One region of the Rhizobium sp. N324 genome, then DNA from elsewhere that is predicted to be linked to it. Evidence: riboswitches for the same ligand, from Rfam matches in the RefSeq annotation. Region 1 holds a riboswitch; each other region holds the start of a gene.
What was found. A riboswitch is a leader RNA that binds a small molecule or an ion and turns the genes downstream of it on or off. The one in region 1 is predicted to bind cobalamin.
Positions count from the first base shown of each region.

Region 2: another riboswitch for cobalamin. It lies ahead of nrdH (glutaredoxin-like protein NrdH); the one in region 1 lies ahead of AMK05_RS18030 (CbtB domain-containing protein).
Region 3: another riboswitch for cobalamin. It lies ahead of bluB (5,6-dimethylbenzimidazole synthase); the one in region 1 lies ahead of AMK05_RS18030 (CbtB domain-containing protein).

Region 1 covers NZ_CP013630.1:3,754,034-3,761,768, reverse strand. Annotated here, with positions in the region: gene AMK05_RS18045 (acetate/propionate family kinase) at 1-680, opposite strand, end outside; gene AMK05_RS18040 (putative bifunctional diguanylate cyclase/phosphodiesterase) at 883-2,454, opposite strand; gene AMK05_RS18035 (histidine phosphatase family protein) at 2,863-3,417, opposite strand; adenosylcobalamin (AdoCbl) riboswitch at 3,495-3,637, shown strand; gene AMK05_RS18030 (CbtB domain-containing protein) at 3,651-3,860, shown strand; gene AMK05_RS18025 (CbtA family protein) at 3,960-4,706, shown strand; gene AMK05_RS18020 (hypothetical protein) at 4,757-5,386, shown strand; gene AMK05_RS18015 (sulfite oxidase-like oxidoreductase) at 5,371-6,033, opposite strand; gene AMK05_RS18010 (sensor histidine kinase) at 6,324-7,735, shown strand, end outside.
Region 2 covers NZ_CP013630.1:4,155,286-4,163,020, reverse strand. Annotated here, with positions in the region: gene AMK05_RS20020 (MerR family transcriptional regulator) at 66-488, opposite strand; gene AMK05_RS20015 (heavy metal translocating P-type ATPase) at 560-2,821, shown strand; cobalamin riboswitch at 3,243-3,468, shown strand; gene nrdH (glutaredoxin-like protein NrdH) at 3,732-3,953, shown strand; gene nrdI (class Ib ribonucleoside-diphosphate reductase assembly flavoprotein NrdI) at 3,970-4,374, shown strand; gene nrdE (class 1b ribonucleoside-diphosphate reductase subunit alpha) at 4,353-6,557, shown strand; gene nrdF (class 1b ribonucleoside-diphosphate reductase subunit beta) at 6,756-7,730, shown strand.
Region 3 covers NZ_CP013630.1:2,521,944-2,529,678, forward strand. Annotated here, with positions in the region: gene AMK05_RS12155 (NADP-dependent malic enzyme) at 109-2,421, shown strand; gene AMK05_RS12160 (ribonuclease H family protein) at 2,439-2,972, opposite strand; gene AMK05_RS12165 (DUF2865 domain-containing protein) at 3,126-4,217, shown strand; gene bluB (5,6-dimethylbenzimidazole synthase) at 4,236-4,925, opposite strand; cobalamin riboswitch at 4,968-5,153, opposite strand; gene AMK05_RS12175 (MFS transporter) at 5,328-6,734, shown strand; gene AMK05_RS12180 (methyl-accepting chemotaxis protein) at 6,936-7,735, shown strand, end outside.

The sequences.
Region 1 (7,735 bases):
CCCATGCTGCAATCGCGGCTGACGCCCTGATCCAGCGCACAGAGGCTGGCGCCGCTGCCGAGATGGGCGACCACCGCCTTGACCGCGTCCGGCGCCCTGCGGATCAGCTCGGCGGCGATGAATTTATAGGACAGGCCATGGAAACCGAAACGCTTGACGCCCTCGTCGTGCAGCGCGCGGGGAATGGCGAAGCGGCGAACGAGATCATCCTGCGTGGCGTGGAAGGCGGTGTCGAAGGAGGCCGTCTGGGCAAGTTGCGGCTTCAGATGCCGGAGCGCGCGGATGAGGCGCAGCGCCTGCGGCTGATGCAGGGGTGCCAGCGGTGTCAGTGCATCGACAGCATCGATTGCGGCGTCGTCGAGGGCGATCGCCCTGGTGAAACGGTCGCCGCCATGGACGACGCGGTGGCCGGCGGCGCGGGTGGCGGCAACGTCGAAATGATCGGCAAGAAGCGCGAAGGTCTCATCGATGACGTCGTGCAGGTCTTCCGTTACCTCGGCTCTCAACGGCACGTCGAATGTCAGCGATCCTTTGACAAGGCCGAGCGAGAGCGGTTCGGCGCGGAAATCGATCACGCCTTTGCCGATGCGCCGCGCCTTCTCGCCATCCATCGCGAAGATACCGATCTTGACGGTCGAGGAGCCGGCGTTGAAGGTCAGGAGCAGGTCGGTCGATGACATGTCTTCAGAGACTCCGCACAGTCGGTATTTTGGCCGAACTTAGTGCGGAGGCTGCGGACGGAAAGGCGTTTATCCGCCCTTCACATGCTTTGTCGATGCGCAGCCCACGTCATCATCGATCTGCCGGGGCTGGAAGCCGCAATTGCGGCCTCGATTACATTCCTACTCGTCCTCATCAATGCCGGTTTTTTCAGCTGTAGCGTCAGGCCGTTGAGGCCAGGCTGGCATTACGATCGCGGATGAAGATGCTCGCCTCGGCGGCGGGCATAGCCTTGCCGAAAAGATAGCCCTGGCCGATGTCGCAGCCGAGCTGCAGCAGGAAGGCGAGCTGGCCGTGCTCCTCGACGCCTTCGGCGGTCGTCTTGATGTTGAGGCTCCGGCCGAGTCCGAGCATGGCGCGGACGATCTTTTCCTGGCGTTCGTCGCCGCGATAGGTGGCGATGAAGCTTTTGTCGATCTTGATCTTGTCGAAACGATAACGGGCGAGCTGGGCCAGACTCGAATAGCCCGTGCCGAAATCGTCGAGCGCGATCTGGATGCCGGCCGCGTGCAGCTCGTCGAGGATGACGGCGGCGACGGCGGGATCCTGGATCAGCGCATTCTCGGTGATCTCCACCTCCAGGCGCTGCGGCGGCAGCCGGCTTGCCGCAAGGACCTTGAGAATACGTGACGTCAGTAGCCTGTCTTCCATCTGCACCGGCGAGACGTTGAAGGATAGCATCACATGTTCCGGCCAGGTGAGTGCGTCGCTGCAGGCCTGGGCGAGCAGATCCCCGAACAAGGCCGTGATCATCCCGTTTTCCTCGGCGATATCGATGAAAACAGGTGGCGGAATGTTGACGCCATCGTCACTGATCCAGCGCGCCAAGGCCTCGAAGCCGCAGAGTTGACCGGTCTTCAGGTCGATCAGCGGCTGATAGAAGGGTTTGATCGCCTTGTTGGCGATTGCGGCGCGCAGCCTGGTTTCCAGCGCAGCGCGTTCCGTGACCTTGTCCTGCATGGCCGGTTCGAAAGCGAAATAATGGTTGGGGCCGCGTGATTTTGCCTCGTACATGGCGAGGTCGGCACGATGGGCGGCATCTTCCAGCGGCTCGGCTCCCTCGGTCCAGCGGTCGTAGCCGACGCTGGCGCCGACTTCGACGGCAAAGCCGTCGATATGGATCGGCCGGGTGACAGCCTGGATCAGCAGTCTGGCAAAACGCTCCTCGCGCTGTGCGGTCAGGGCAAAGGCAACGATGATGAATTCGTCGCCGCCGAAGCGGTAGACGCAATCGGCGTTGCCGAGCGCGCAGATTCGTCTGGCAACCTCGATCAGCAGAATGTCGCCGCCCTTGTGGCCGACGAGATCGTTGACTTTCTTGAAGCCGTCGAGATCGACGGAGAAGAGCGTGACGTTGCGGTCCCACTCCTCGATCTGGTCCTCGTCGTCCTTCACCGGCCGTGAGAGGATCTTGCGCTCGAAGGCGTAGCGGTTCGGCAGCTTGGTCAGATGGTCGTGGGTTGCGGTCCAATCGGCCTTCGCCTGGGCCGCGGCGCGCAGTTCCGTTTCCTTGCGCAGGTCGGCGATGCGCAGCACCGAATAGATGAAGCTCATGGCGCCGGCGATGCCGAGCGCCAGAACGAGTTTGTCGGCGCCATATTCGCCGAAACCGGTCATGAAGGAGACAAGGCTGTCGTCGAGCTGCAAAAGCACGCCGAGGAGCCAGAGAGTTATCCCAAGCCCGACGATCGACACGCACTGCCTTCCGGCCCTGCTCTGGAAAAACACCGGCATATGGCCTTCTCCATCTCCACCCTGTGCCGAACTATCATGAAAGTCTGAAATGTTCGTTGAAACCAGAAGGCGAATTATTGGAGACGGCAGCCTGTTGCTGCACCGTCGAGAGACGAATGCGCTTCTCGGCGCGCGGGGCGGGAAGAACGAAGGCGAGCGTGCTGGTGCATCGCTCGCCCTTTCTCGTGTTTCAGGCGGTGACCATCAACAGCGGAACGCTGACTATGAGACCGACCAGAACCGTGATTGTGGCGACACGCATCAAACGCAGGCGACGCGTGCGCTCCCCACTCCAATCATATGTCATGTCTTCCATCTCCTTGGGACAAGGAAGTAGTCCCGGCGAAACCGGGTTCAATAGAGATGACGCGATTTGCTTGTGTAAGGCTGGATAAGCATCAGAGATCGCTAATGCTGGAAGCGCAGAGACCAGCGCCGTCCGTTGCTGGTCATGCGAATGACGGCGAGCGGCTCGATGTCGACGAGCCAAAAGGAGGAGGGCGGGGCCTGAAGCGCATGCGTGACCGCCGCCCGAATGATGGCGGCGTGGCTGATGGCGATCACATGGCCGCCGCGGGCGAATTCATTGTCCATCCAGCTGGCGACGCGTGTTCGAAGATCAACAAGGCTCTCGCCTCCGTGCGGGGCCGCTTCCGGACTTGTCATCCAGGCCATGAGGTTCTCCGGCTCCTCGGCCTCTACCGTCGCGATCGACTTGCCGGCCCAGCGGCCATGATCGCAATCGCCAAGTACCGGGTCTATCCGGGCTTGAAGGCGGAGCGCGTCGGCAGTCTGGCGGGCACGCAAAGCCGGGCTTACGGCAATACGATCGGCGCGGGGCAGGCCGGCCATCCTGCCGGCTTCCTCCGTTGCCTTGGCTTCCAGCGGTTCGTCGATCGGAAACAGAGCCTTGCGGCTCGCCGCCGTTGCACCATGGCAGATCCAGGTAAGGCGTGTGTTCACGGTCTTCTGATCTCCCGGGAATACAGTAGGACAGCCCTTGGCCGGCTCGTGAAGTTTCGTTGACAGGTTCTTCGGCGTGCAGATATAACCGTGCTGTTGCGGGTTTGGAAGCCGGTGTAAATCCGGCACGGTCGCGCCGCTGTGACCAGCGTGTCGAAGCTTCTTCGCGCTGGAAGTCAGACCCTACCGCACAAGCACTCTTTCGACTGAACGCGTCATTCCCGGAGGAATACATGTCTGACACCACTTTTGCGCCCGTCGCGGCACCGGCGCCGATCCCCGTAGGAGAAATCCTGCCCTGGGCGATCTTCGGCGGCCTGCTGATGCTTCTCGCTATTTATTTTGTCGGCACCGAGGAAGGCGCGACGGCGCTGTTCAACGGCATGTATGTGCACGAATTCGTGCATGACGCCCGCCACCTCCTCGGCTTCCCCTGCCACTAGAGCGGTTCAGCAGAACCGCTCTAAGCTTTGTTTTAATGCAATTCCGAACGGAAAACCGCTTCGCATTTTTCCTGGAATTGCTCTAGGGGAGTTGCTCACATGGTTGGAAACCTTCTGCTTCGCGGCATGTTCGCGGGCCTGATTGCTGGCTTCCTTGTCTTCGCGTTCGCCCATGTCTTCGGCGAGCCGCTGATCGATGCGGCGATCGCTTTTGAAGAGGCGAGCGCCCAGGCGGCCGGCCAAGCCACCGAACCTGAAATCGTCAGCCGCGCCACGCAGGCCGGTCTCGGTCTTTTCACCGGCGTCATGCCCTACACCGTTGCCGTCGGCGGTCTTTTCGCGCTCGTCGTCGCTTTCGTGCACGGCCGCGTCAGCAATCTTTCGGCGCGCGGCACCTCGGCGGTCATCGCCCTTGCCGCCTTCGTGGCGATCGTGCTCGTTCCCGCTTTCAAATATCCGGCCAACCCGCCGGCGGTCGGCAATGCCGAAACGATCGGCGTCAGGACTGAGCTGTTCTTCCTGATGATCGTCGTTTCGCTCGCCGCCCTGATCGCCGCGGTGGCTCTGTCGCGCCGCCTCTCCCAGCGTTTCGGCCTCTGGAACGGCGCGATCATCGCCGGCATCGCCTATCTCGTCTTCATGGGCCTCGTGCTCTATCTGCTGCCGCCGATCAACGAGGTGCCGGAGAACTTCTCGGCCATGGTGCTCTGGCGTTTTCGGACGACAACGCTCGCCATGCATGCGATCCTCTGGGCAACACTTGGCCTTGCCTTCGGGGCGCTGGCGGAAAAGCGGCTTGCCGTGAAGGACGGGCAGCGGAGCCGGCCGGCGAGGGCCTTCCACTGAACGCATCGAGGGGCGCCGTTTTGCCGGCGCCCTTAGGATTTCGGGCGACCATGAAAAGCAGCAGAGCCATATCAATCCTGTCGGCGGCCTTTGCCACCGCCTTCTTTTGCATGCCTGCTGAAAACGCCCTTGCTCATAGCCGCAGCACCGGCGGCAGCCAGGCGGGTCTCGATATCCCGGAAATTTCGCATGGCGAGATGGCGGTGATTTCGGACTATCGCGGCCGAATTATCGGTCTGGCGTCCCAAGCCGTCGATACGAACGAGCCATTCCGGCGGATTCTCAACTATGTCCAAATCCAGTATTCCTATTGTCTTTGGGGGCGGGTGCCGGGCAGCGTTGGTGACGAGGAGAGCCCGTTCAACGAATGCGCCCATGCCTATCTGGCGGCGACCAAGGCGGTATTGCTTTCGATGCGTGAGATGCCGCGGGAGGCCGTTGCGGCTGGTGAAATAGTTTCCGCGGTCGATGCCGACATGGTGCGGCGCAGCCTGGCGCTCATCACCTGCCGGTTCAGCGGCGAGGCGTTCAACACCGCCGATCTCGTCAAACCACGCTGGAGCAAAGTGCCGTTTCACCTAGCCAGCATGGCCTCGCTGACGGGGCTCGCCGCTCTGTTCGCCCTGGCGGTGTTTGCGCTTGGCCGCTTTCTGCGGCCGAAGGCTCAATCATCGGAATAGCGCTGCTCGCGCCACGGATCGCCATACATATGATAGCCGTTCTTTTCCCAGAAGCCGGCTTCGTCCTCCGGCATCAGTTCGATGCGGCGCAGCCATTTGGCGCTTTTCCAGAAATAAAGATGCGGCACGACGAGGCGCATCGGGCCGCCGTGGTCCGGCGTCAGCGGCAGGCCTTCCCATGATGTCACAAGGATCGCATCCTCGGCGGCGAAATCCGCCAGCGGCAGGTTGGTGGTATAGCCGTCATAACTCGTCAGCATGACGTAACCGGCTTCCGGCTTCGGCATGGCGAGATCGAGCAGGTCGCGCGCGGAAACACCCTGCCATTTGTTATCGTAGCGCGACCAGGTGGTCACACAGTGGATATCGCTGACCTTGGTACTCTGCTCGATCGCCTGGAAGTCGGCCCAGGTGAGGGTGAGCGACGTTTCGACGAGGCCGCGCACTTCAAGACGCCAGCTATCGGTGGAGATGACGGGCTGCTGGCCGAGATCGAGCACCGGCCAGTTTTTGACGAGATGCTGGCCGGGTGGCAGGCGCTCGGCTTCGGGGCGGCTGAGGCGGCCGGTCAGGAACTTGCCCTCTGCCGCCCAGCGACGCTTGGAACTGGTGAGCTTGCTGTCGGCGGGCGTCTTGTCATCACTCATGATGGAGTTCCTTGCGATGCGGCAATAGGATATCGGCGCTTGCCGGGTGTCAAGTTTCGACTGCGCTTGGAAATCACTGTCGGTGTTGTGAGAGCGCCGTGCATGCTTTCGGACGCACAAAGGACGCTCTAACATCTTGAATCTACGCATCGTGTTTTCCGAAAATCGATTCCGATTTTCGGGCCGATGCGCTAGACTCGGCCCGTCGGGTATGCCTCGCTGGGGAGTGGAGGCGGAAAGGGGAGGAGCCGGATCTGTCTTCGAGATATCGTGCGATAGCGGCCTTGCTGGTGGTGCCGCTGATCATCTTCGCCTTCTTCACCTATGGAAGCGCGATCGCGACACGCGCCTATATGGGGGAAGCCTCTGCGCAGGCGGGAACTGCGCTGCGCCTTGCCGTCTCCGCGCTCAGCGGTCACCTCAACCGCTACGAGGCGCTGCCGGCGCTGATCGCCGATCACGACGATATCAAGGAACTGGTGAGTGCACCCGAGGATGCGGGCTTGCGCGACGCGGCCAATCTCTATCTCAAGGAGATCAACGGGCTGCTGAAATCCTCCGACATTTATGTGGTCAAGCCTGACGGAGAGACGATCGCGGCCAGCAATTACGATGGCCCGGGAAGCTTCGTCGGGCAGAATTTCAGCTATCGGCCTTATTTTCAGGACGCGATCGAAGGCCGGCAGGCGCGGTTCTATGCACTCGGCACCACTTCGCTGAAGCGCGGTTATTATTTCTCGGCGCCGATCAGGGTCGAGGCGGATATTCGTGGTGTCATCGTCTTCAAGGTCGACATCGACATGATCGAATCCTCCTGGGGCGGCGGCGAATACAAGATCTTCGTTTCGGATCCGGAGGGTATCATCTTCATGTCCGGCAGCCCGGAATGGCTCTACGGGGCGATCCTGCCGCTGACGGCCGACCGCATCGCTCGGACGGAAGCCTCGCGGCGTTATGCCAATGCCAGGCTGACTGAGTTGCCGGTGACGCGCCAGCGCTTTGAGCCGCATGAGCTGATGACGCTCGCCGGCGAGCGCGGCTCCAGCGAATATCTGGTGCTCTCGCATTACATGCCGGCCGAGGACTGGACGGTGAATGTGCTGATGGAAACGAGTTCCATCCGCGCCCAGGCGCGCACGGCGCTTGCGGCCGTCTTTCTTATTCTCTGCATTGCCGGGCTGGCGGTCGCGGTTCTGCGCCAGCGGCGGGCGCGGCTTGCCGAGCGCATGCAGCTGCAAACAGAGGCTCGCAATGAGCTGGAGCGGCGCGTCGAGGAGCGCACGGCCGATCTTGCCCGCGTCAACAGCCGCATCGAGGAGGAGATATCGGAGCGGCGTCTGACCGAGCAGCAGCTCCGCCAGACGCAGGCCGATCTCATCCAGGCCGGTAAGCTTGCCGGGCTGGGGCAAATGTCGGCTGCGCTGTCGCACGAATTCAACCAGCCGCTCGCCGCCGCCAAGACCTATACGGACAGCGCCTCCGTTCTCATCGATCGCGGCCGGACGGAGGAGGCGCGGGACAATATAAGGCGGATCGGCGGGCTGATCGACCGCATGGCGGCGATCAGCCGGCATCTGCGCAACTTCGCCCGCAAACCGAACGAGAAACTCAGCTCGGTTCCTCTCGACGAGGCGATGCATGACACGCTCGAGATCATCGCCTGGCGGCTGAAGGCGGCCGATGCCGAGCTCCGGCTTGATCT
Region 2 (7,735 bases), 400 kb from region 1:
ATGTCTTTGCCCGATTCTTTCCGGTGCAGTTTTGGCGCGGCTGCGCCTTGCCTGCAAGGGCGGGATCAGTGATGCGAATGTGTGCACTGGCCGTGGTCGGCGAGAACCTCGATGACACGGCATTGGTCGACGCGGCCATGGCCGCAACCTTCCACCATGGTTTCCAGCTCGGCCTTCAAAGCCATCAGGCTGCGGATACGCTGCTCGACCTCGACGAGGCGGGCCTTGGCGATGGCATCGGCCGAGGCGCAGGATTGGTGCGGATCATCCTGCAGGGTGAGCAGCGTGCGGATCGCCTCGATCTCGAAGCCGAGCTCGCGGGCATGGCGGATGAAGGTGAGGCGGCTGATATCGGCAGGTTCGAAGGAGCGCTGGTTGCCTTCGCTGCGGCTCGGCGCCGCGAGCAGGCCGATGCTCTCGTAATAACGCACCGTCGGCACTTTGACCCCGCTCCGGCGAGCGGCTTCGCCGATCGTGATCTTTTTCATGATTTTCCTCTTGCACCTCTAGTCGCTAGAGGATGTAGGAGAGGTGCTTCTGTTTGACAAGGAAGCGGATCATGGCTGAGACGAGCGAGACACGATACCGGGTCGGCGGCATGGATTGCGCCGCCTGCGCAACCAAGATCGATACGGCGGTCAGGCGCGTGGCGGGGGTGGCCGATGTTTCCGTCTCGGTGATGGCGGGCACGATGACCGTCCGGCATGACGGCAGCAGCGATCTCAAGGCGATCGAGAAGAAGGTGACGGGGCTCGGTTATTCGGTCTCGCCTTTTGCCGGAAGCGTGGTGCCGGCGCATGACCACGGCTCACATGAACATCACGACCATGATCACGTGGGCCATAATCATGATCATGCCGGCCATGACCACGATCATGCCGATCACGATCACGATCATGACCATGCGCATGGCAAGACCGAAATCGAAGGTCTGCATGGGCACGATCATGGGCCGATGACCGGTCCCTGGTGGCAAAGCAAGAAGGGTCGGCTGACAATTCTCTCGGGTGCCGCGCTGATTGGCGCCTATGCCATCGGCCATCTCGTGCCTTCGATCGCGTCCTATGCCTTCATCGTCGCCATGCTGGTCGGCCTGGTGCCGATCGCGCGGCGCGCCGTCATGGCGGCTCTATCAGGCACGCCTTTTTCGATCGAGATGCTGATGACGATTGCTGCCGTCGGCGCCGTCATCATCAATGCCGGCGAGGAGGCGGCGACCGTCGTGTTCCTGTTCCTCGTCGGCGAACTGCTGGAGGGGGTGGCGGCCGGCAAGGCGCGCGAAAGCATCCAGTCGCTGACGACGCTGGTGCCGAAGAATGCCTTGCTCGAAGACAATGGCCTGGCGCGGGAGGTGCCGGCGGAAAGCCTTGCCGTCGGCGCGATCATCATGGTGCGCCCGGGCGATCGCATCTCGGCGGATGGCATCATCGTCTCGGGCGAGAGCGCGATCGACGAGGCGCCGGTGACGGGCGAGAGCACGCCGGTGCGCAAGGGTGTCGATGCCGCCGTCTTTGCCGGCACGGTCAATGGCGATGTCGTGCTTAGGGTTCGCGTCACGGCGGCGGCTGCCGACAATACCATCGCCCGCGTCGTCAAGCTGGTGGAAGAGGCGCAGGAATCGAAGGCGCCGACGGAACGTTTCATCGATCGGTTCTCGCGTTACTACACGCCCGGCGTGGTGCTGGTCGCAGCCCTGGTGGCGGTCGTTCCGCCGCTCCTTTTTGGCGGCTCGTGGAGCGAATGGATCTATAAGGGCCTTGCCATTCTGCTGATCGGTTGCCCTTGCGCGCTTGTCATCTCGACGCCGGCGGCGATTGCGGCCTCGCTTTCAGCAGGCGCCCGGCGGGGGCTGCTGATGAAGGGCGGCGCGGTGTTGGAAACGCTCGGCAAGGTGACGATGGTCGCCTTCGACAAGACAGGCACGCTGACGGAAGGCAAGCCGCAGGTCACCGATCTCGTTTCCTTCGGATTGAGCGAGGCGCAGGTCTTGTCGCGCGCGGCGGTGCTGGAGCAGGGCTCCAGCCATCCCCTGGCGCTGGCGATCCTCAACCGCGCCAGGGCGGACGGTGTTCCCGTGCCGCCGGCTTTCGAACTGGAAGCGTTGCCGGGCAAGGGTGTCAGCGGCAAAGTCGGCGGTGAGACGCTCGATCTGCTGTCGCCATCCGCTGCTCGCGAGCGCGAAGCACTCGATGGCGACAAGGATGCACGCATTACCGCATTGAACGACGAGGGCAAGAGCGTGTCGGTGCTGCTCGTCAATGGCGCGGCAGCCGGCCTGATCGCCATGCGCGATGAACCGCGCGAGGATGCCGAGGCCGGGCTTTCCTCGCTCCGCTCGGCCGGCGTCAAGGCGATGATGCTGACCGGCGACAACAAACGAACGGCGGCCGCCGTTGCCGGCATGCTCGGCATCGACTGGCGCGGCGAGATGATGCCCGAGGACAAGCAGCGGGTCGTCGGCGAATTGAAGCGTCAGGGATTCATCGTCGCCAAGGTCGGCGACGGCATCAACGACGCGCCGGCGCTGGCCGCCGCCGATATCGGCATCGCCATGGGCGGCGGCACCGATGTGGCGCTGGAGACCGCGGACGCCGCCGTGCTGCACGGCCGCGTCGGCGACGTGGCGCGGATGATCGAACTGTCGAAACGGACGATGCGAAATATCCTAGAGAATATCACCATCGCGCTCGGTCTGAAGGCGGTGTTCCTGGTGACGACCATTGCCGGCATCACCGGCCTCTGGCCGGCGATCCTCGCCGATACCGGCGCTACCGTGCTGGTGACGATCAACGCGCTGCGATTGCTTCGCGTAAAGGGATGAATGTTTTTCCGGGGGCGGCGTGAAGACTGCTGCCGGTTCGGGCCTGATCGAGAAGCGAAAACAGCGGAGCCGATCCTCAGTCAGGCCGGCTTTCGGTTTGCCGACAAAGTCTCCTCCGTCATGCTCGGCCTTGTGCCGAGCATTTAACCACGGCAATTTCCTGACAGGAAAACATTTATTTTCAAATACTTAATTGATCGTCCGTAGATCCTCGGCACAAGGCCGAGGATGACGTCACGGGTTTGGCCGTGGTTTGTCAGCAGCCTGGGAGCCGACCAGGCTGCCCTGCTCATCACGGCCTTCTCCGCAGTTCGTTTTGTTTAAGCCTTTATTATCCATGTTTTTCACAGGAACGCAGTGATTTCAAACCTGCCGTAACGAGATGTGCAAACCACCCGTTGACGCGATTTTGGATTCAGATACTATATCTAGTGTTCAAGGTTCCTTCGATTCGTCAGGATCGCAGGCTAAGACGGGAATACGGTGCGTTTCGCCATAACGGCGCAACAAGGCCGGAGCTGCCCCCGCAACTGTGAGCGGCGAGCAACTGTCCGATTTCAGGTCACTGAGGCATGATGCCTCGGGAAGGCTGGGGCAGGGTGCTTCGACCCGCGAGCCAGGAGACCTGCCTTGAACTAGATGTCCACCGGCGGGGTGTCCGGAAGGTCGCGTGCATGAAAGCGGAATGATCCGCGCCTGTTGCGCTGCCCCGAACGTCCGCATGAGCACTTCGGGGTTGAAGTCATGTCCAGAATATCAAGGCCGCCGCCCGCGCAAATCCCGAAAGGGATCGTATCAGGCGTTTAAAGCGCCGACTTTGCCAGATCACCATCAAAACGTTGCCCCGGACGTCGCAAGGCGCCCGATCCCAGTATTGCGTCCTGAATTCTTTGACATCACGAGGAACATGATGAGCGTTACCGTCTACAGCAAACCCGCCTGCGTCCAATGCACCGCCACCTATCGCGCCCTCGACCGTCTGGGCGTCGATTACGACATCGTCGATATCTCGCAGGATGCCGAAGCGCTCGATCGCGTCCGCAGCCTCGGCTACATGCAGGCCCCCGTCGTCATCGCCGGTGAGCGGCATTGGGCGGGTTTCCGTCCCGACATGATCAGCGCGCTCTCCTGACCCGAGGGAAAAGGCGATGGGGCTGATCGTTTATTATTCCAGCCGATCCGGCAATACCCATCGCTTTGTCGCCAGGCTTGGATTGCGCGCGGCGCGCATTCCGGCGGGCGGTGCGGACGCATTCCCTATCCGCGAACCCTTCGTGCTTGTTGTGCCGACCTATAGCGGCGGCGACGGCAAGGGCGCCGTTCCCAAACAGGTGATCCGTTTCCTGAACGATGCGGAGAACCGTGGACTCCTCCGCGGCGTGATTGCCGCGGGCAACAGCAATTTCGGCGAGACATACGGGCTCGCCGGCGACGTGATCTCGCGCAAATGCCAGGTGCCTTACCTCTACAGGTTCGAGCTCATGGGCACGGAGGAGGATGTCGCCAACGTCAAACACGGAATGGAACGGTTTTGGACACGGGAACAACTCTGACGCGGGATGCGGGCGCAAAACCGCATAACACTTTTGCTCATCCCACCGGCGAACGCCCTTTGAAAGCGGCGGAAGCGCTCGATTATCACGCGCTGAACGCCATGCTGAACCTCTATGACGATGAGGGACGGATCCAGCTCGACAAGGACCGCTTGGCGGCCAAGCAGTATTTTCTGCAGCATGTGAACCAGAACACCGTGTTCTTTCACAATCTGAGGGAAAAGCTCGATTACCTCGTGACCGAGGGCTATTACGAGCAGGAGGTGCTCGACCAGTATTCCTTCAATTTCGTCCGCGACCTGTTCGACCACGCCTATGCCAGGAAGTTCCGCTTCCCGACCTTCCTCGGCGCCTTCAAATATTACACCAGCTATACGCTGAAGACCTTCGACGGAAAGCGCTATCTCGAGCGCTACGAGGATCGCATCTGCATGGTGGCGCTGACCCTGGCGCGTGGCGACGAGGCGCTTGCCCGCGACATGGTCGACGAAATCATTTCCGGCCGTTTCCAGCCGGCAACGCCGACCTTCCTCAATGCCGGCAAGAAGCAGCGTGGCGAACTCGTTTCCTGCTTCCTGCTGCGGGTCGAGGACAATATGGAATCGATCGGCCGGTCGATCAATTCGGCGCTGCAATTGTCGAAGCGTGGCGGCGGCGTGGCGCTGTCGCTGACGAATATCCGTGAGGCCGGCGCGCCGATCAAGCAGATCGAGAACCAGTCGTCGGGCATCATCCCCGTCATGAAGCTGCTCGAAGACTCGTTCTCCTATGCCAACCAGCTCGGTGCACGCCAGGGGGCGGGCGCCGTCTATCTCAACGCCCATCACCCCGATATCATGCGCTTCCTCGACACCAAGCGCGAGAATGCCGACGAGAAGATCCGCATCAAGACGCTGTCGCTCGGTGTCGTCGTGCCCGACATCACCTTCGAACTCGCGAGGAACAACGAGGACATGTACCTGTTCTCGCCCTATGACGTAGAGCGCGTCTACGGCCTGCCCTTCACCGAGATTTCGGTGACGGAAAAGTATCGCGAGATGGTGGCGGATGCCCGCATCTCGAAGAAGAAGATCAAGGCGCGTGAATTCTTCCAGGTGATCGCCGAGATCCAGTTCGAGAGCGGCTATCCCTACATCATGTTCGAGGACACGGTGAACCGGGCAAACCCGGTTGCGGGTCGCATCTCCATGAGCAATCTCTGCTCGGAGATCCTGCAGGTGAGCGAGGCGAGCGAATATAACGACGACCTCTCCTACAAGCACCTCGGCAAGGATATTTCCTGCAATCTCGGCTCGCTGAATATCGCCGCGGCCATGGATTCCGCCGATTTCGGCAGGACGATCGAGGCCTCGATCCGGGCGCTGACGGCGGTCTCCGACATGAGCCATATCGCTTCTGTTCCGTCGATCGAGAAGGGCAATGACGAGAGCCATGCGATCGGGCTCGGCCAGATGAACCTGCACGGCTATCTCGCCCGCGAGCGGATCTTCTACGGCTCAGAGGAAGGCGTCGATTTCACCAATATCTATTTCTATACGGTGACCTATCACGCGATCCGCGCTTCTAACCTGCTGGCGGTCGAACGAGGCCAAAGCTTCAAGGGCTTCGAAAATTCGAAATATGCCTCCGGCGACTATTTCGACAAATATACCGAAAAGGAATGGAAGCCGGTGACCGAGACAGTGCAGGCGCTGTTCGACGAATCAGCAATCCATATTCCGACGCAGGACGATTGGGTGGCGCTGAAGGCGGCGGTCATGACCTCCGGCCTCTATAACCAGAACCTGCAGGCGGTGCCGCCGACGGGCTCGATCTCCTATATCAACCACTCGACCTCCTCGATCCATCCGATCGTCTCGAAGATCGAGATTCGCAAGGAAGGCAAGATCGGCCGCGTCTACTATCCGGCGCCGTTCATGACCAACGACAACCTCGATTATTACCAGGACGCCTACGAGATCGGGGCGGAGAAGATCATCGATACCTATGCGGCGGCAACCCAGCATGTCGACCAGGGCCTGTCGCTGACCCTGTTCTTCCGCGACACGGCGACGACGCGCGACATCAACAAGGCGCAGATTTACGCCTGGAAGAAGGGCATCAAGACGATCTACTACATCCGCCTTCGCCAGATGGCGCTGTCCGGCACCGAGGTGCAGGGCTGCGTGTCTTGTACGCTTTGATTCGAATTCGCTCCGGAGCATTTTGCCCCTCACCCTAACCCTCTCCCCGTTCTCACGGGGAGAGGGGACGTGCCCTGCGAGACCTAGATGGGGATGGAGAGGTTGCCGCATATCTCCTTCGCCCCGTTTACGGGGAGAAGGTGCCGGCAGGCGGATGAGGGGCAAAACCCAGGCAAATTCCTCAAGAGGGACCACTCAATGAACATGCAATTAAAACCTGTTTCCCGCGTGCGTGCCATCAACTGGAACCGCATCGAGGACGATAAGGATCTCGAGGTCTGGAACCGGCTGACCGGCAATTTCTGGCTGCCGGAGAAAGTGCCGCTTTCCAACGACATTCCGTCCTGGGCGACGCTGACGCCGGCCGAGCAGCAGTTCACTATCCGGGTCTTCACCGGGCTGACACTGCTCGACACGATCCAGAACGGCGTCGGCGCAATCAGGCTGATGGAGGATGCGGTCACCCCGCATGAGGAGGCGGTGCTTTCCAACGTCTCGTTCATGGAGGCGGTGCATGCGCGCTCCTATTCCTCGATCTTCTCGACGCTGTGCTCGACGCCCGACGTCGACGATGCCTATCGCTGGTCTGAAGAAAACGAGTTCCTGCAGCGGAAATCGGCGCTGATCATGGAGCAGTACGGTTCCGGCGATCCCCTGAAGAAGAAGGTTGCCAGCGTCTTCCTCGAAAGCTTCCTGTTCTATTCCGGCTTCTATCTGCCGATGTACTGGTCGAGCCGCGCCAAGCTGACCAACACGGCCGACATGATCCGGCTGATCATCCGCGACGAGGCGGTGCACGGCTATTATATCGGCTACAAATTCCAGCGCGGGCTGGAGCGGCTGTCCGAGGAGAGACGGCAGGAGATCAAGGATTTCGCCTTCGATCTGCTGCTCGAACTCTATGATAACGAGGCCAGATATACCGAGGCGCTCTATGACGGCGTCGGGCTGACCGAGGACGTCAAGAAATTCCTGCATTACAACGCCAACAAGGCGCTGATGAACCTCGGCTATGAGGCGCTTTTCCCGGCCGAGGCTTGCAAGGTCAATCCGGCGATCCTGTCGGCGCTTTCGCCGAATGCCGACGAGAACCATGACTTCTTCTCCGGCTCCGGCTCGTCCTATGTCATCGGCAAGGCCGTGGCGACCGAGGACGAGGATTGGGATTTCTGAGGTTT
Region 3 (7,735 bases), 1.2 Mb from region 1:
ACAACCTAGTCCTCTCGAAAACTTCGCCCATCCCCCATTTCCATACTGTCGCCCGTATCCGATTGATGTATGGAGGGAACTCCCAAAAAGACGTGCACGGAGGCGGCAATGGATAACCAGGAAAAATCCAAGACGGACAAGAACCTGACAAGCGGCGATCTCGACGAGCAGGCGCTGTTTTTCCACCGCTATCCCCGCCCCGGCAAGCTGGAGATCCAGGCAACCAAGCCGCTCGGCAACCAGCGCGACCTGGCGCTCGCCTATTCGCCGGGCGTTGCCGCCCCTTGCCTTGCCATCCGCGACAATCCTGAGATGGCGGCTGAATATACCTCGCGCGCCAATCTCGTCGCCGTCATCTCCAACGGCACCGCCGTGCTCGGCCTCGGCAATATCGGTCCGCTGGCCTCGAAGCCGGTGATGGAGGGCAAGGCCGTGCTCTTCAAGAAGTTCGCCGGCATCGATGTCTTCGATATCGAGATCGACGCGGCAAGCGTCGAGCAGATGGTCTCGACGGTCAGCTCGCTGGAGCCGACCTTCGGCGGCATCAATCTCGAAGACATCAAGGCGCCGGAATGTTTCGAGGTCGAGCGGCGCCTGCGCGAGAAGATGAAGATCCCGGTTTTCCACGACGACCAGCACGGCACGGCGATCATCGTCGCCGCCGCGATCCTGAACGGGCTGGAACTTGCCGGCAAGGCGATCGAGAACGTCAAGATCGTCGCCTCAGGCGCCGGTGCGGCCGCGCTTGCCTGCCTCAACCTCTTGGTGATCCTCGGGGCAAAACGCGAAAACATCTGGGTTCACGATCTCGAAGGCCTCGTCTACGAGGGCCGCACCGAGCTGATGGACGAATGGAAATCCGTCTACGCCCAGAAGAGCGACACGCGCACGCTCGCCGAAAATATCGGCGGCGCCGACGTCTTCCTCGGCCTGTCGGCCGCCGGCGTGCTGAAGCCGGAATTGCTGGCGCAGATGGCCGACAAGCCGCTGATCATGGCGCTCGCCAATCCGACGCCAGAAATCATGCCCGATCTCGCCCGTGCCGCCCGTCCCGACGCGATGATCTGCACCGGTCGCTCGGATTTCGCCAACCAGGTCAACAACGTCCTCTGCTTCCCCTATATCTTCCGCGGCGCACTCGATTGCGGTGCCGAGACGATCAACGAGGAAATGAAGATGGCGGCCGTGCGCGCCATCGCAGCCCTCGCCCGCGAGGAACCGTCGGACGTCGCCGCCCGCGCCTATTCCGGCGAAACGCCGGTCTTCGGCCCGGATTACCTGATCCCCTCGCCCTTCGATCCGCGCCTGATCCTGCGCATCGCGCCTGCCGTTGCCAAGGCTGCCGAACAGAGCGGCGTGGCGCGCCGCCCGATCCAGGATTTCGACGCCTATCTCGACCAGTTGAACCGCTTCGTCTTCCGCTCCGGCTTCGTCATGAAGCCGATCTTCACCGCGGCCAAGGCCGCCGAGCGCAAGCGCGTCATCTTCTCCGAAGGTGAAGACGAGCGTGTGCTGCGCGCCGCCCAGGTTCTGCTGGAGGAAGGCCTTGCCGACCCGATCCTCATCGGCCGCCCGCAGGTCATCGAGACGCGCCTGAAGCGCTACGGCCTGCGTATCCGGCCGCTGCAGGATTTCGAGGTCATCAACCCCGAGGACGATCCGCGCTTCCGCGAATATGTCGATCTCTATTTCTCCCTCGTCGGCCGCCGCGGCGTCATTCCCGAAGCCGCCCGTACCATCGTGCGCACCAACACCACCGTCATCGGCGCGCTCGCGCTGAGGCGCGGCGAAGCCGATGCGTTGATCTGCGGACTCGAAGGCCGCTATGAAAAGCATCTGCGCGACGTCCGCCAGATCATCGGCAAACGCAAGAATGTCCGTGATTTCTCCGCCCTCAGCCTGATGATCTCGCAGCGCGGTGCCACCTTCTTCACCGACACCTACGTCACCTTCAACCCGAGCGCCGAGGAGGTTGCTGAGGCAACGGTGCTGGCGGCCGAGGAAATCCGCCGTTTCGGCATCACCCCGCGCGCCGCCCTCGTCTCGCACTCCAACTTCGGCTCGCGCGAATCCGAAAGCGCTACGAAGATGCGCAATGCCCTGCAGCTCGTGCGCGAGACTGCCCCCGATCTCGAGGTCGACGGCGAAATGCACGGCGAAAGCGCCATCACCGAGGCGCTGCGCAAGCGTGTCATGCCGGATACGACGCTGCATGACGAGGCGAACCTGCTGGTCTTCCCGAACCTCGACGCCGCCAACATCACGCTCGGCGTCGTCAAGTCGATGACCGATGGTCTGCATGTCGGCCCGATCCTGCTCGGCACCGCCCTGCCCGCCCATATCCTCGCCCCCTCGGTCACCTCCCGCGGCGTCGTCAATATGGCCGCACTGGCCGTCGTCGAGGCATCGCAGCCGGCGTAAGCCGGCTGCGGCCAACGTCAGCCACCGGCGATCGACAGGCGTCCTCTATCCGCGAGCGCGTCCGCGCGCTCGTTGCCGGCAATCCCTGAATGCCCCTTGCACCAGGCAATGGTCACCAGGGCGTTTTGGCATAGCTGAAGATCGACCGCTTTCCAAAGGTCCGCATTGTCGATCGTTCGCCTTCGCCCCTGTCCATTCGGGCTACTTTTCTTCCAGCCGTTGTTCTTCCAGATATGCCGCCGGCTGTTGCAGCCTTTGACGGCATAGACGGAATCGGACCAGATGATCGCGGGTTCGCCGGCTGTTTGGCTGTTGATCCACATGGCGGCCCTGAGAACGGCGGTCAATTCCATGGAATTATTGCTGGAATCGTCGACGCCACCGAAGTCGGAGGCGATTTCCGCCGCATCGCGATAAGCGACAAACGACCAGCCTCCATGCCCGGAACCGGGCTCATAACAACCGTCCGCGAAGAGGTGAAGGCCGTGTTGGGCTTCCGTCACGCCTGATATCGGCGCAAAGGATCGGATCTCGTCGGGGATGCCTGTCATTTTCACCGCGTCTCTGGCGATTGCTGGATAAGATCAGGAAAATACGCTAATATTTTCTCTGAGCTTATTAAGAGAAATCCGTTAAGGGAAAACGCGCGGCCGATTGAAGTCGCATTCGACCCACCGACCGTTTGCTCATTCCGGGACGACGCCGTGAAACGCCGAAACCTGTCTCTCGCCCTTCTTCTCGCCTTCGCAGCGCCCGCCGTCGCGCAGACCAATGCCATCTGTGAGGACCTGCGCGGCCGTCTCGCCGACCTGCCGCGATCGATCGGCAATAGCAACGGCCCGGAAGCACGCCAATATGCCAGTGCCATGGCCGAGCAGAACCTCGAGCTGCGCAAGGTGCGCAACGACCTGCGCAGTTACGGCTGCACCTCGGGCAGCATGGTGGTGATCGGCGGCGAGAATGCCGATTATTGCACCGAGCTGTCGCAGGCCGAAGGCCGGATGATCGACAATATCGCTTATCTCCAGGACCGCCGCGACGAGCTGGCCGACCGGAACAGCGCCGATGACGACCGCCGCGAACTGATGGCCGCGCTCGACAGCAACGGCTGCAACAGCGAGAACTTCTATGCGCCTTCCGCGCGCGGTGCCGGCGAGCCTGCCCCGAGCGTCGAGGAGCAGGCGATGCGTTCCGATACCTTCATTCCGCTCGGCGGCGGCGAGGAGGCCGACCCGCATTACGGCCTGCCGCGGGCCGATATGCTGTCGCCGGTCAGCACCATGTGCGTGCGCAGCTGCGACGGCGGCTTCTTCCCGATCAGCTCGAACACCACCTCGGTTGATTTCGGCCGCGACGCCCAGACCTGCGCCAAGATGTGCCCCGGCATCGAGACCGAACTCTTCTATCGCGAGGTGACGAGCACGGAGGCCTCGAACATGATCTCGGTCGCAACCGGCACGCCCTACAGCGCCATGAAGAACGCCTTCGCCTACAAGAACCGCGCGCCCGGTGAAAAGAACACCTGCGCGTGCAATCTCACCGCCTATTTCGACGAGATGCGCGGCAAGCAGGCGGTCAGCCAACCGCCGCAGCAGGGCTCGATCACCACCATCCGCACCAATCCGCCGATCAAGGAGACCGCGACAACGGCCGCGCCGCAGTCATCGGTGCCTGAGCGCCCTTACGATCCCACGCAGAACAAGGTCCGTCAGGTCGGCCCGCAGTTCCTCGCCGGCGACCAGGGCTCGATTGATCTTGCCAATCCCGCAGCACCTGGCCCCCAACCGCAGCAGTAGCCGCAGCAGCAGTGATGGCTAAGGCTCGTTGCGTCCCCAGCCGTCGTGGAAGACGAGTTCCTCGAGCGGCAGCCGCTGCCGCCAGCCTTTAACCGAGAGTTCCGGCTCGTCGTAAAGCCGGTCGACGAACCCGGCGCAGAGCCAGGCGATCACTTCGATATGCTCGGGTATGCCGAGAATGGTCTTCAGATCGCCTTCGCGAAAAATGCTGACCCAGCCGATGCCGATCCCTTCGGCGCGAGCCGCAAGCCAGAGATTCTGGATGGCGCAGACTGTTGAATAGCTGTCCATCCGCGGATTATGCGTGCGCCCCAGCACCACGCTGCCGCTGCGGGTGGGATCGCAGGTCACGCATATGCCGAGCGGCGCCTCGACGATGCCTTCGAGCTTGAGCGAGCGGTAGGCTTGGCGCCGCTCGCCCTCGAACATCGCTGCCGCTTCCTCGTTGGCCTTCGAAAAGGCATCGCGGACCTGCGCGCGCACCGTTGGACTTTTCACCAGAATGAAATTCCACGGCTGCATGAAGCCGACGGAGGGTGCGTGGTGGGCGGCTGTCAAGAGCCGCGCCACGACATCGTCCGGCAAGGGATCGGGCAGGAACTGGCTGCGAACGTCGCGCCGCGTCATGATCGCGTGATAGACGGCCTCGCGTTCGGCCAAGGAAAAACCGGACGCCACTGACAGGGCATCCTCATCAAAGGGTCGCATCGTCAAATCCCCAACAACGCAACCGCCCGCCGTCCGCGCGGGTTGGGTCTATCTTGCCAGGCCGGTCTTCTGACTTGGCGTCATCCGTCTGCCGCAGCCTTCCCGGCAAAAGCCAGTGGCATATGAAGCGGCAGGCGTCGGCCTTACAGCGTTGGGCACGTTCCGGTCTTGCACCGGATTCCCGATTCTCCCGCCTGGATGGCAGGCACCTGACGCCGCATCTATTTCAGCAAAACAGCGCCACCGCAAGCCGGCTCTCACATCGCATTCAAACTGCCTGCGACATCGACTTCATGGACAGGCGGGTGTCGCTGCCCTAGAAATGAATTGATCCCGACCGACGCCCATGGCGCCGTGATTTGTCTCCTTGCATCCCGGTTGCCCGTGCCCCGCCTCACACCCATGATCCTTGCGGTCGCCCTGTTCATGGAACAGATGGATTCGACCGTCATCGCCACCAGCCTGCCGGCGATAGCGGCCGATATCGGCACCTCGCCGATCGCGTTGAAGCTTGCCGTCACCAGCTATCTCGTGGCGCTGGCGATCTTCATCCCGATCAGCGGCTGGATGTCGGATCGTTTCGGCGCGCGTAACATCTTCCGCATGGCGATCTTCGTCTTCATGATCGGCTCGGTCGCCTGCGCCTTTTCCAATTCAATCGCGGCCTTCGTCGTCGCGCGGCTGATCCAGGGCGCCGGCGGCTCGATGATGACGCCGGTCAGCCGCCTGCTGCTGGTCCGGGCAACGCCGCGCCACGAACTCGTCGATGCCATGGCCTGGCTAACCATTCCGGCGCTGATCGGGCCGATCATGGGTCCGCCGATCGGCGGTTTCCTCACCACCTATCTCACCTGGCACTGGATCTTCTGGATCAATGTCCCGATCGGCGTGCTCGGCATCATCCTCGTCACGCGTTTCCTGCCGGCGGTCGAGCCGCGCAGCCCGCGGCCGATGGATTTTCCGGGCTTCTTCCTTTGCGGCATCGGCTTTTCCGGATTCGTCTTCGGCCTCTCGGTGATCAGCCTGCCGGCCGTGCCGGTGATCTACGGCTATGTCACGGTGGCCGTCGGCATCCTTGCCGGCCTCCTCTATCTCCTGCATGCCCGCCGCGTGCCCTATCCGCTGCTCGATCCGAAAATGTTCCGCTACCCGATGTTCCGGGCGGCGATCCTCGGCGCCTCGAATTTTCGCATGGGGCTCGGCGCCCTGCCCTTTCTGATGCCGCTCATGTTGCAGCTCGGCTTCGGCCTGACGCCGCTGCAATCGGGCTCGGTCACCTTCGTCAGCGCGCTCGGCTCGATGGGCTCTAAATTTGCCGCTTCGCGCACCTTCAATGCCTTCGGCTTCCGCACCGTCACATCGATTACCACCTTGCTTGCGGCAATCTTCCTCGGCATCAATGGCTTCTTCACCACGGAGACGCCGCTGCCGCTGATCATGGCCTGCCTGCTGATCGGCGGCCTCTTCCGCTCCATGGCCTTTTCGGGCGTCAACGCCATGGCCTTCGGCGATGTCGACGATGCCGACAGCAGCCAGGCGACCGCGATCAACGCCGTGGCCCAGCGCATCTCCATGGCGATGGGAGTGGCGATCGCCGGCGGCATCCTCGAAATTTCGAGCGGCTTCCATGGCGGCAGGCTGCTGGTCTCGGATTTCCACACCGCCTTTTTCAGTGTCTCGGCGATTTCGGCGCTGGCCTGCATCACCTTCCTGCGCCTGCCGCGCGACGCCGGTGCCGAACTGACGACACGGCGCCGCAAGCACCGCCAGGCCGAGCCGGGTGAGGCCATGGCGGAAAACAGCCCTTGATCCCGCCGGCCGCCGTTTCGGTATCCCATTCCACTTTATGATTTCTTCACACATCGAAGACAGACTGCGTTTGCGCGTTTTGGGTCGCACAGGGGGACATGGGCATGAGTGCTCATGCTGCGACCGCCGGCGTGGATGCCTGTATTGATAGGCTGGTCGGGAACATATCCGACTGAGCCCGCGTTTCGAGGCCCCCGCGGCATGTTCCAATTTTTGAAAACGATGCCTCTGACAGCCAAGCTGGCGGCGATTATCGTGGCCGTCAACCTTTGCGGCATCTCCGCCTTTGCCACCTACACCTGGATGTATGAAACCAAGGCGTTGATCGATGGCGCCAAGGCGAACTGGTCCAAGGATGCGGAGCAATTTGCCTCTCTGGCCGCCGGCGGCGTGAAATGGGGCAAGGCGAACGCCGTTCGCGAGGCCTATTCGCTGTACCGCGACGATCCCTCGCTCGACCTCGTTCAGTTTGCCGCCTTCAACGCCGAACCTGCGGCCGTCGATACATGGACGCGCGACGGCATTGACGGTCTGCCGGCAGCCGCCGATCTGGCCAAGCGCCTCAGCGCCAAACCTGAGAAAACGACGATCGACGACAGCGGAGTATCGGCCGGTGTCGTGACCATCATCGCACCGCTTCCGCTGGACAAATCGGGCAAGGCGACCGGCTATGTCGTCACCAACTGGTCGGTTGAAAAAATTGCTGCTGAGGTCGAGCAGAAGGTGCTGATTTCGCTGCTGACGCAGTTCGCGATCACCGCCCTCGCCGTTGTCGCTTTCCTTCTCGCCATGCGCAGCCTCGTCGGCCGCCCTCTCCGGATTCTCAGCGAGCGGATCAGCGCCTTGCAGAAAGGCGATCTGGCCTCTCCCGTCACTTACAGGGAAAATGGCGACGAGATCGGCTTCCTGGCGCGTGCCCTGGAAGTTTTCCGTAACGAGGCGATTGCGAAAGTCGAAAGAGAACAGGCTGCGGCCGAGCAGAGCGCCTCGTTCGACGCCGA